Regions from separate parts of the Oceanobacillus sp. CF4.6 genome, predicted to be linked through region 2. Evidence: a T-box and tRNA genes for the amino acid it is inferred to sense, from the RefSeq annotation. Region 2 holds a T-box; the other holds one or more tRNA genes.

Evidence for each region. The T-box of region 2 lies ahead of alaS (alanine--tRNA ligase). A T-box ahead of a tRNA ligase gene usually reads a tRNA of that ligase, here a tRNA-Ala.
Region 1: it has a tRNA-Ala gene. The T-box ahead of alaS (alanine--tRNA ligase) is inferred to sense a tRNA for this amino acid. The anticodon was not compared.

Annotation. Positions count from the first base shown of each region.
Region 1 is NZ_JBIMEX010000009.1:139,490-144,897, reverse strand. Features, by position in the region: gene ACHABU_RS14515 (MerR family transcriptional regulator) at 1-571, opposite strand, end outside; gene thiE (thiamine phosphate synthase) at 795-1,418, opposite strand; gene thiD (bifunctional hydroxymethylpyrimidine kinase/phosphomethylpyrimidine kinase) at 1,443-2,249, opposite strand; gene thiW (energy coupling factor transporter S component ThiW) at 2,362-2,850, opposite strand; TPP riboswitch at 3,035-3,149, opposite strand; gene ACHABU_RS14495 (hypothetical protein) at 3,351-3,665, shown strand; tRNA gene ACHABU_RS14490 (tRNA-Ala) at 3,828-3,900, opposite strand; gene ACHABU_RS14485 (DUF4870 domain-containing protein) at 4,044-4,367, shown strand; gene ACHABU_RS14480 (5'-nucleotidase C-terminal domain-containing protein) at 4,620-5,408, shown strand, end outside.
Region 2 is NZ_JBIMEX010000001.1:287,359-292,766, reverse strand. Features, by position in the region: gene recD2 (SF1B family DNA helicase RecD2) at 1-1,034, shown strand, start outside; gene ACHABU_RS01640 (hypothetical protein) at 1,100-1,288, shown strand; gene ACHABU_RS01635 (AI-2E family transporter) at 1,342-2,409, shown strand; T-box leader at 2,452-2,661, shown strand; gene alaS (alanine--tRNA ligase) at 2,713-5,352, shown strand.

The sequences.
Region 1 (5,408 bases), on a different contig from region 2:
CCAAGTCTGAGGCTGGATTTCCAGTCTTATATGCTCTTTCAAGCAGTAGCATTATTTCTCCTTCTAAGTCGTTCATGGCTTTTAAATCCTCTTCAGACATTCCTCTCAATTTTGCGTTGCTAGCATTAACTGTCTTATCACCATACTTTTCACGTATTTCTTTTCCAAACTTTTGTTCGTTTCTCTCAATGATTTTATCCTTAAATCCTGCAAATTTTTCTTTATCCTGCATAGGTGTTCCTCCTTCAATGCTTGCAATCGTCTTCTCGACAGTTGCCATTAGTTTGTCGAGGTGGGATCTTTTTTGCAACAGTTTTATAAAATGATTTTTGAGCGCTTTTGTTTGGTCATAGGTTGGCTCATTCATAATTTCCGTGATTCCTTCCAAACTTACTTCTAATTCACGGTAGAATAAGATTTGTTGAAGCAGATCAACTTCTTTTTGTTCGTATATGCGATACCCCGAAGAATTTATTCTAGCTGGCTTAAGAAGTCCGATTTGGTCGTAATACCTGAGTGTGCGGCCGCTCACGCCTGAAAGTTTAGCTAATTTATTTACCGTATATTCCATCTGTATCCCTCCTGACAATTGTTATCATAAACCTTTACGTTGCGTAAAGGTCAAGCGGGAATATGAATTCATTTGTGGCGAAATCAAAAAAGTCTTCCTTACACAACTATAATCGAAATAGATAATCAAAAAGGGGGTGAAAGAAATACTATTATTTCCACCCCCTATTGAACTTTCATTTCGATTATAATCATAAAGAAAGAAGTTTCAAAGTTTCTATGACTTATAAACGTTGTACAGCAAGATTAATATCGTTAGCAGCTGTAATCGCTGATATAAAAGAAACACCATCTGCACCTGCATCAATTACAGGCAATGCATTCTCAGTATTGATGCCACCAATCCCAACAATAGGTAGGTCTGGAAATTGCTTTCTTAATGTTGTTATCCATTCTGCTCCAACAGGTGTTTTAGCATCCGTTTTTGTGCTAGTAGCATAAATTGGGCCTGCACCGATGTAGTCAACCAACTGTAGAGGACTCTTTTCAACTTCGTAGGGATTTGATACAGAAAGCCCAATTATCTTAGTTGGAAACATTTTACGTAATTCTTCTACTGATTGATCGTCTTGTCCAACATGAATCCCGTCTGCATCTAGAGGGGTTACCAAATCAATATCATCATTAACGATAAACGGAATATGGTGTCTTCGGCATATATCTCTTAATTGCTTGCCTAATTCTAACTTTGCATGGCCAGTAAGTGATTTGGGTCCCTTTTCGCGAAATTGAAATGCTGTAATTCCAGCTTCTGCTGCTGATTCTAAAATTTCTGTAGGATCAATGGTACAGTTTTGGCTGCCCATAATAAAATATTTACGCAAGTTTTGTTTTATATGATGTTTCATTCATTATCTCCCTTTTAGAAAACTTTAATCGAGTGAAGATTCACATCGTGTTGCCCAGTGGTTTGTTGGGCCGCTTCCAGATCCAAGTGGAAAGGAATATTGAATTGCTTCCGTAACGAAATGTTTCGCTTTTTTAACGGCTTCATTTAATGGTAAACCTTGACTCAAATAGGCTGTAATAGCTGCAGAATAGGTACAACCTGTACCGTGTGTATTTTTAGTATTGATTCGTTTAGCAGAAAAGGTATGAAGGCTTGAACCATCGTATAGGAAATCAATTGCTTCACCTTTCATGTGGCCACCTTTCACCAGTGCAGCTCCGGCACCAAATTTCTCAACAATATGCTCTGCAGCTTGTTTCATATCATCAACCGTTTCAATACTTTCACCGGTCAGATATTCAGCTTCCGGGATATTCGGTGTTACTAAAGTAGCTAATGGCAAAAGCTCTTTTCTTAGAAAGTCACGCGCATTTTCTTCAATTAATGGGTCTCCACTTGTTGCAACCATAACAGGGTCCATAACATATGGAGCATTTAACTTTGAAATCTTACTAACCACGAGTTTCATCATATCTATATTGGCAATCATTCCAGTCTTTAATGCATGAACAGGCATATCCGAAATAACAGAATCCAGTTGCTGTTTGATCATATTAAGTGGCACATGATGGATGTCCTGGACACCAGTAGTATTCTGGGCAACTACGGATGTTATAACAGACATACCATAGCTTTTTAATTCCTGGAAAGTTTTTAAGTCAGCATGAATTCCTGCTCCACCACTAGGATCTGTCCCAGCAATGGTAAGGACACAAGGTATTTGTTTCATCGATATGACACCGCCCTTTTTGATGGCCACTCGTCACATGCTTTGATTCTGTTTAGTTCTGCATTTGAAGCAGCTTTTCTTAATACGTCAGTAAATGTCATCATATAGCCTCCTAATTAATACGTGCTAAATTTTTGGTTTTAACTCTTGATACGATAAACCAGCCAATGAAAGCACCGGTAATGCTGCTGACAAGAAATCCCGGTAAAAAGGCAAATGCACCAACGGAGGTACCCATTAGAATGCGGGCAAATGGTACCGCGAAAAGAGATCCGATTACTCCTGAACCGATCGTTTCTCCAATTACTGCCCATCCCTTTTTACCACCTTTTTTATAAATATAACCAGCTAGAAATGCTCCAACCATGCCTCCAGGAAAGGCCAATAAAGTACCTAAACCAAGCATGTTCCGAAGTAAGCCAATCATAAATGCGATGGCAACTGCAGGACCTGGTCCAAGCATGATAGCTGCCATGACATTGACTGCATGCTGAACAGGATATGCGCGTGCGATCCCTGTTGGAAACCACAATAACTGAGCACCTATCGTTCCAATTGCTACAAAAACTGCCATTGTTGTTAACAAAAGCGTTCGATTCATATTATTCCCCCTACATTTTTCATAAAATACGATTAGAAAACGAAGGCGTCACCAAGCTTTTGGGTGACAGCCTTCGTTGCACTTATGCAGTAAGAAAGTAGTTTATACTTTCTTAACTGTCAACAAAAAAGCCAGATCCTTTATGGACCTGGCTTGGTAGGCTGAAAATAGAATAGACGATATAATAAACGTCCGACTACTTCCCTCCGCTAGTATTAACCAGATCAGGTCCATAAGAGTCGGAAAGTGAATGCTTTCCTCTCAGCCCACATTTCATTTGGGCACCCCTAGTAGTTTCATGCTATATAATTGTGTGTACAACTGTAACCTTACCAAATTTTTTAACTTTTGTCAGTATTAACTTGATAACCTGGTACAACTTTGCCAGGTGGAACGGAAGGCGAATGATACGAAATAGAATATAAAAGTGAATAAATATAGTCTACAATTTGAAATATTTTCTGGTATAATATGTAGAAAGAAAGGAGGTATATGTTGAAATGGAAGCAAAGTTTGATCAGATTATTGCTGAATTAGGAAAGCTTCAAAAAGGGCAGGAAGACTTAGTCTTGAATCAAAAGCAGATGGCAAAGAATCAGGTTCGCATGGAAAAGAGTCAGGATCAAATGGGAAAAAATCAAGAGCAATTTACGGTAAGCCTGGAGCAATTGGCAATCAATCAAGCCCGGATGGAAAAAAATCAAAATCGCTTCGAATTAAAACTAGATGATTTTACTGTTGAAACACGAAGTAACTTTAAACATACACAGAACCAACTAGACACACATGCAAATATTATCAAAAAGGTAAAATAAAAGCGACCACTAGGTTATTCTTCAATTCGTGTGTTCAGCCCCATTTCTTAATCAAGTTTCTGCCACGCAGTCATAACTTCTCAGTAAAAATGTTTTTATTATACTTAAAAAGGTTAGATAGGATGTTTTTACAAGTCCCATCTAACCTTATTAATTTTAGGATGGAGCATAGGGGGCTCGAACCCCTGACCTCTTGCATGCCATGCAAGCACTCTCCCAGCTGAGCTAATGCCCCAGATTCATAATTATGATTATAGCCACTTTTTATCAATTTTTCAAGAAAAATTTTAGAGTAATGGCTTTAGATAATATAAGATATACTATACAAAGCAATAAATTTATTTGTTATTATAAAAAATAAAAACAAGGAGGGTTATTTTGCCAACCAATGATGAGCGTCTGTTTTCTATGCTGATTTATGTACTTAGCTTTCCTTTTCCTATCTTAGGCCCATTACTTATTTGGTTACTAAAGAGGGATGAGTCCGAATTCGTTGATTATCATGGAAAGGAATATTTTAATTTTTTGGTTTCCTATTTTATCTTTGGAGCAATTGGTACACTATTAATTATTTTATTAGTGGGGATTGTTATACTCATTATATTAGGCATTATGGCAATTATTTTGACAATTATTGCAGCGGTCAAGTCGTATCAGGGGGAACGATATAGATTCCCTTTTATTATTCACTTCATTAAATAAGAGGACATTTCTGGTTCTCTTATTTTGTTTTTACTCTTTGGAACTATATCCAGAAAATAGAACGAAGGACTTATGAACCCTTTTTAAAAATACATAGTACTAATGGTCTGAATTTACAATATATTTACAAAAGTTTACAAATATTTCATAGTAACCCTCTTACTTTTATGCAATATTTAAGAAGGACTAGTGCGGATTTTGTCTTAAAATCTCGCATCTGGAACAAATATTCTAAAAAAACGGAGGGTATCAATGAAGCGTATAGCTTTTAAAAAGACCGTTAGTATGTTTCTTATTTTAGCGCTGACATTCATGAATTTCACACCTGTATTTTCTATGTCTGCAGCTGCTGAAAGTAATGAAGCGACAGCAGAGGATTTATTTATTTCGGAGTATATTGAAGGTAGTTCTCATAACAAGGCGATAGAAATTTATAATGGTACGGGAAGTGAGGTGGATTTATCAGGCTATGGATTAGAGTTATATAGCAATGGTGCTTCTACTGCAAGTCAGACACTGGAACTTTCCGGTACCCTTGCACATGGTGATGTTCTGGTTCTTGCCCATACAAGTGCTGAACAGGCCATTCTTGATCAAGCAGATATCGTAAATGGCTCTGTCATTAATTTTAATGGTGATGATGCACTTGCTTTAACAAATAATGGAGAACCTACGGATATACTAGGTTTCATTGGTGAACGTACTCCTTATGGTGAAAATGTGAATCTAGTAAGAAATTCATCAGTCACAGCACCAACTGAAACGTATGATGAAGGACAGTGGATGGATTATGCTAGTGATAAATTTTTATACCTTGGCAGTCATACAATGGATGGCGTGGAACCTGTTGAACCTGGCGAACCAGGAGATGAATATTCCATTGAAGAAGCTCGTGACTTAAGTGATGGAACAGTGGTAACTGTCGAAGGCATCGTCACAGTAGATCATGCTGCAATCAGTAATGGCTCCCAGTTCACAACTTACATACAGGATGATACTGGCGGCATTAATCTATTTGCTTTCGAACAAGGTGGGTTACCT
Region 2 (5,408 bases):
GCAACGGTTTTGGCAAGGATGAACAGGAACAGCTTTCAGGAAAAATTTTAATTGTTGATGAGTTTTCGATGGTTGATATCTGGTTGGCAAACAGCCTCTTCAAAGCAATTCCAGATGATATGCAGGTTCTGTTGGTAGGGGATGAAGATCAATTGCCGTCTGTCGGACCTGGACAAGTTCTATCAGATTTATTGAAAAGTAATTTACTGCCACTCGTAAGTTTGAGCGAGGTTTATCGGCAGAAGGAAGGGTCCAAAATTATTCAGCTTGCACATGAGATCAAAAATGATACATGTTCAGCTAGGTCACTTTCGAATGATAAAGATTTCAGCTTTATTGCATGTTTCGAACATCATATAATCCAAGTAATAACGTCCATTTATAAAAAGGCACTGGATAAAGGTTTAGACGCAAGGGATATACAAGTCCTTGCTCCAATGTACAGAACGCAGGCCGGGATAACGATGATTAATAAAGAACTGCAGGAGCTAATCAACCCAAAGACAAAAAGAAGACGAGAAATTAAGTTCAATGATGTTATTTATCGTGTAGGTGATAAGGTGATTCAGCTTGTTAACCAACCTGAAGATGGCGTTTATAATGGCGATATTGGAGAAATTGCAGCCATTTTCAAGGAAGACGAAAACAAAGAAAATGTAGAGCAGCTTGTGATCACATTTGAAGATAGAGAAGTAGTATATGTACGGAAGGATTATGTGAATTTTACGCATGCCTATTGTATCTCCATTCATAAGTCGCAGGGAAGTGAATTTCCAATCGTCATTTTACCAGTAGTCTCAAACTATAATCGTATGCTGCGAAAAAACTTACTGTATACAGCAATTACCAGAAGTAAAGAGTCCCTGATTATTTGCGGGGAAGAACAGGCATTTTTACGAGGAATACAAATGAAAGACACAAATAAACGATTTACTTCATTGAAAGAACAGTTAACAGAAAGACTTCAAGGGATTCCACTCACAGAAATGAAAGAAACAGATGAACAAGAGATCTCTCCTTATGATTTTATGTAATTATGTATATAAAGTTATAAATCGGGCAAGCATAGTAGCGTATTATCCGAAAAGGGGATCTGATTATGCTGCGTTGTCCGAATTGTAATGGAAAAGATATAGGCAAAATAGGTACACAGGATTATTTTTGCTGGACGTGCTGTATTGAAATGACAGTATCCGGTAAAGAACTAATGGTTCATCAAATAGAATCTGACGGAAGTCTGAGTTCTTTGGACGATTTGTTTACAAAAGAAGAACGCCAACTTCCATAGAGAGCTCCCAGCAAAAAATGAGTATAATACCAATCTGCTGAGGAGTGTCTTTCATGTTCGAGGATAAAAAACGCTTTACAGTATTATACTGGTTAGTCATTGGTATCGTATTATTTATATTTACCTATTTATTTTTTAAAACAATGCCATATTACGGTACCTTTTTTTCCTTTCTCGGTAAACTGTTGATTCCATTTGTTCTTTCTGCTTTAATTGCCTATTTGTTGCATCCATTAGTTGATCAATTGGATCGCATGAATATTCATCGAGGGTTGGCTATCCTGTTGATCTATCTCATTTTCTTTGGTGGAACAGGCTATTTGTTTTATCGGGGATACCCATTAGTTGTCCATCAACTGGGCGATTTAAATGAAAATCTTCCCGAAATTATAGCAATGTATGAAAATTTAATTTACCAGATATATAACTATACATCGTTTTTACCTGAGACCGTACATGATAAAATAGATGAGGTAATACTCTCTTTGGAAACATCATTGGATCAATTGATTTCTAAACTTGTAGCAGGCTTTGCTAAAATAATAGATATGATCATTATAATTACGGTAATACCGGTACTTGTTTTCTACTTCCTTAAGGATTATGCGAAAATAAAAACCTTCTTTATTACATTTATTCCAAAAAAATTTAGGAATGATGCAAGTAATTTGCTGTTTGAGATTGATAAAGGTTTAGGTGGCTATATTCGCGGTCAGTTAATCATCAGCTTATTTGTAGGTCTCACATCACTAATCATGTTTAAACTGCTAAATATAAAATATGCCTTATTGCTGGCTATTGTAATGGGGGTAACGAATATTATACCCTATTTTGGTCCAATCATTGGTGCAATACCAGCGGTGACAATTTCTTATACGACAGCTGGAAATAAAGTTTTTTTAGTTATTCTTGCTTTGTTTGTGATACAGATTATTGAAGGTAATCTGTTGTCACCATATATAATGGGCAAGAGTGTGAAAATTCATCCCGTTGCCATCATCTTTGTACTATTGCTCGGTGGTCAGTTGTTTGGAGTGTGGGGGATGATATTGGCTGTTCCAGTTCTTACTATCACCAAAGTAATTATTGGTCAACTAATCGCGTTACGTTCATATGATTGACAATGCTGCTAAAGTTTCATATAATATCGCTAACATAATAAATTAAACGCATTGATGGTTATAAGTACATGATCTACTGGTTTTTAGAGAAGAATTTCCGAGGGCTGAGAGAAATTCCAAACACAGTACCATGGAAAGCTAAACCGGAGTACGGTTAAACCCCGTCGGTCTCATACCGTTAACATGATGAAGTGATGAATGATTTTTTCATTCATAATTAGGGTGGTACCGCGAACATATCTCGTCCCTGCAATAATGCAGAGAGGGGATTTTTTTATTTTTAAAGAATGTGGAGGAATTTAGATGAAACAGTTAAGTTCAGCAGAAATTAGACAAATGTTTATCGACTTCTTTATGGAAAAGGGACATCGTGTCGAACCAAGTGCCTCACTTGTTCCGATTGAAGATCCTACATTATTGTGGATTAACAGTGGCGTAGCAACATTAAAGAAATATTTTGATGGGCGCGTTATACCCGAGAATCCACGGATTGTAAATGCGCAAAAATCAATTCGTACCAATGATATTGAAAATGTCGGTTTTACAGCACGTCATCATACATTTTTCGAAATGCTTGGGAACTTCTCAATTGGAGAATACTTTAAGAAAGAGGCAATTGACTGGGCATGGGAATTCCTGACAAGTGATAAATGGATTGGTTTTGATAAGGAACTTATTTCCGTAACGGTTCATCCAGAAGATGATGAAGCATATGACATGTGGCTAAATGATATTAAATTGCCAAAAGAACGCATTATTCGACTGGAAGAAAACTTCTGGGATATCGGAGAAGGCCCAAGTGGACCAAATACGGAAATATTCTACGACCGCGGAGAAAAATACGGAAATGACCCAGCTGATCCAGAACTATATCCAGGTGGGGAAAACAATCGTTATCTGGAAGTATGGAATCTTGTATTTTCCCAGTTTAATCATAATCCGGATGACACATATACCCCACTTCCAAAGAAAAATATTGATACCGGGATGGGACTTGAGCGCCTGACATCAATTATTCAGGAAGTACCAACCAATTTTGAAACAGATTTATTTATGCCGATTATTCGCAAAACAGAAGAAATAGCGAATACGACGTACGGAAAAGATCCATCTAGCGATACCGCATTTAAAGTGATTGCAGATCATATTAGAACTGTCAGCTTTGCAATAGGTGACGGGGCTGTCCCTTCCAATGAAGGTAGAGGGTATGTATTACGTAGATTAGTGAGAAGAGCCGTCCGATTTGCAAAAGAAATCGGTATCGAAAAACCATTTATGTTTGAGCTTGTGGATACGGTTGGAGAGATTATGAAGGATTTCTACCCAGAAGTACTCAAACAACGCGAATTCATTATAAATATCATTAAAGTGGAAGAGGAACGCTTCCATGAAACATTAAATGATGGTCTGGAAATTTTGACTGCAATTATGGATCAGGAAAAAGTCGCCGGAAATACCGTCATCCCTGGAGAAGAAGTATTCCGTCTTTATGATACGTATGGATTTCCAAAGGAATTAACTGCAGAATATGTGGAACAACAGGGGTTTACCATTGATAAAGAAGGGTACAATCGTGAAATGAATAAACAACGCGAACGTGCTAGAAGTGCAAGGCAAAAAGTCGATTCCATGCAGGTTCAAGACACGATTTTAAGTGAAATCAATGTCAAAAGTGAATTTATTGGATATGACCAAATGGCTGTGGATGCAACGGTGGAAACCATTATCGGTGGAAAAGAAGTGATCGATTCTGCTAGTCAAGATGATGACGTATTTCTATTTTTAAATAAAACACCATTTTATGCTGAAAGTGGCGGACAGGTAGCGGATCATGGCTGGATCTTTACGGAAAAGGCTTCCGCATATGTGTTGGATGTTCAAAAGTCTCCAAAAGGACAAAATATTCATCGAGTACAGATAAAAGAAGGAGAGATACGTACTGGCGATACGGTGAAGGCTGCTATTGACTCCCAATTCCGAACTTCTGTTATCAAGAATCATACGGCTACACATTTACTTCACCAGGCCCTTAAAGATGTTTTAGGAAAACATGTTAATCAAGCTGGTTCATTAGTAACACCCGAACGGTTACGCTTTGACTTTTCCCATTTCAGTGGAGTGTCCAGTGATGAATTGAAACAGGTAGAACAAATAGTTAACGAAAAAATTTGGGAATCTGTATCATTAGCAATTGCAAATAAGAATTTGGATGAGGCAAAAGAAATGGGTGCAATGGCATTATTCGGTGAAAAATATGGTGATGTAGTTCGTGTAGTACAAATAGGAGACTATAGCCTGGAATTATGTGGAGGTTGTCACGTTACGAATACATCCGAGATAGGATTATTTAAAATCGTCTCAGAGAGTGGCATTGGAGCAGGCACAAGAAGAATTGAAGCTGTTACGAGTAAATATGCCTATGAATTCTTGAATAACAAGCTTTCTATTTTGAGTTCCTCTGCGGAATTAGTTAAATCCAGTGATGAACAAGTTCCAGAGCGAATTGAGGGATTACAACAAGAACTGAAAGCATTACAAAAAGAAACAGAATCATTAAGTGCAAAATTATCTAATTTGGAAGCCTCATCTATTTTGGACCAGGTTGAAAACGTACAGGATATACCATTACTGGCTCAGAAAGTGAATGTTAAAGATATGAACCAGCTTCTAAACATGGTTGATGGTCTGAAGCAAAAATTAACTACAGGTATTGTTTTACTTGCAGCTGAGAATAATGGAAAAGTACAATTGGCAGCAGGAGTATCCAAAGATTTGAATAAAAAAGGATTGCATGCTGGCAACTTGATTAAACAAGCTGCCACAATTTGTGGAGGCGGTGGTGGGGGCCGTCCGGATATGGCACAAGCTGGCGGTAAAGACCCTGCAAAGATAGAAGAAGCACTTGAATCAGCAAAAAATTATATTACAGAAAATGTAAAATAACCGTAACTGTTTGTAAACAAAGCAATAAAAAAGTATAATAATACCAATAAACATGT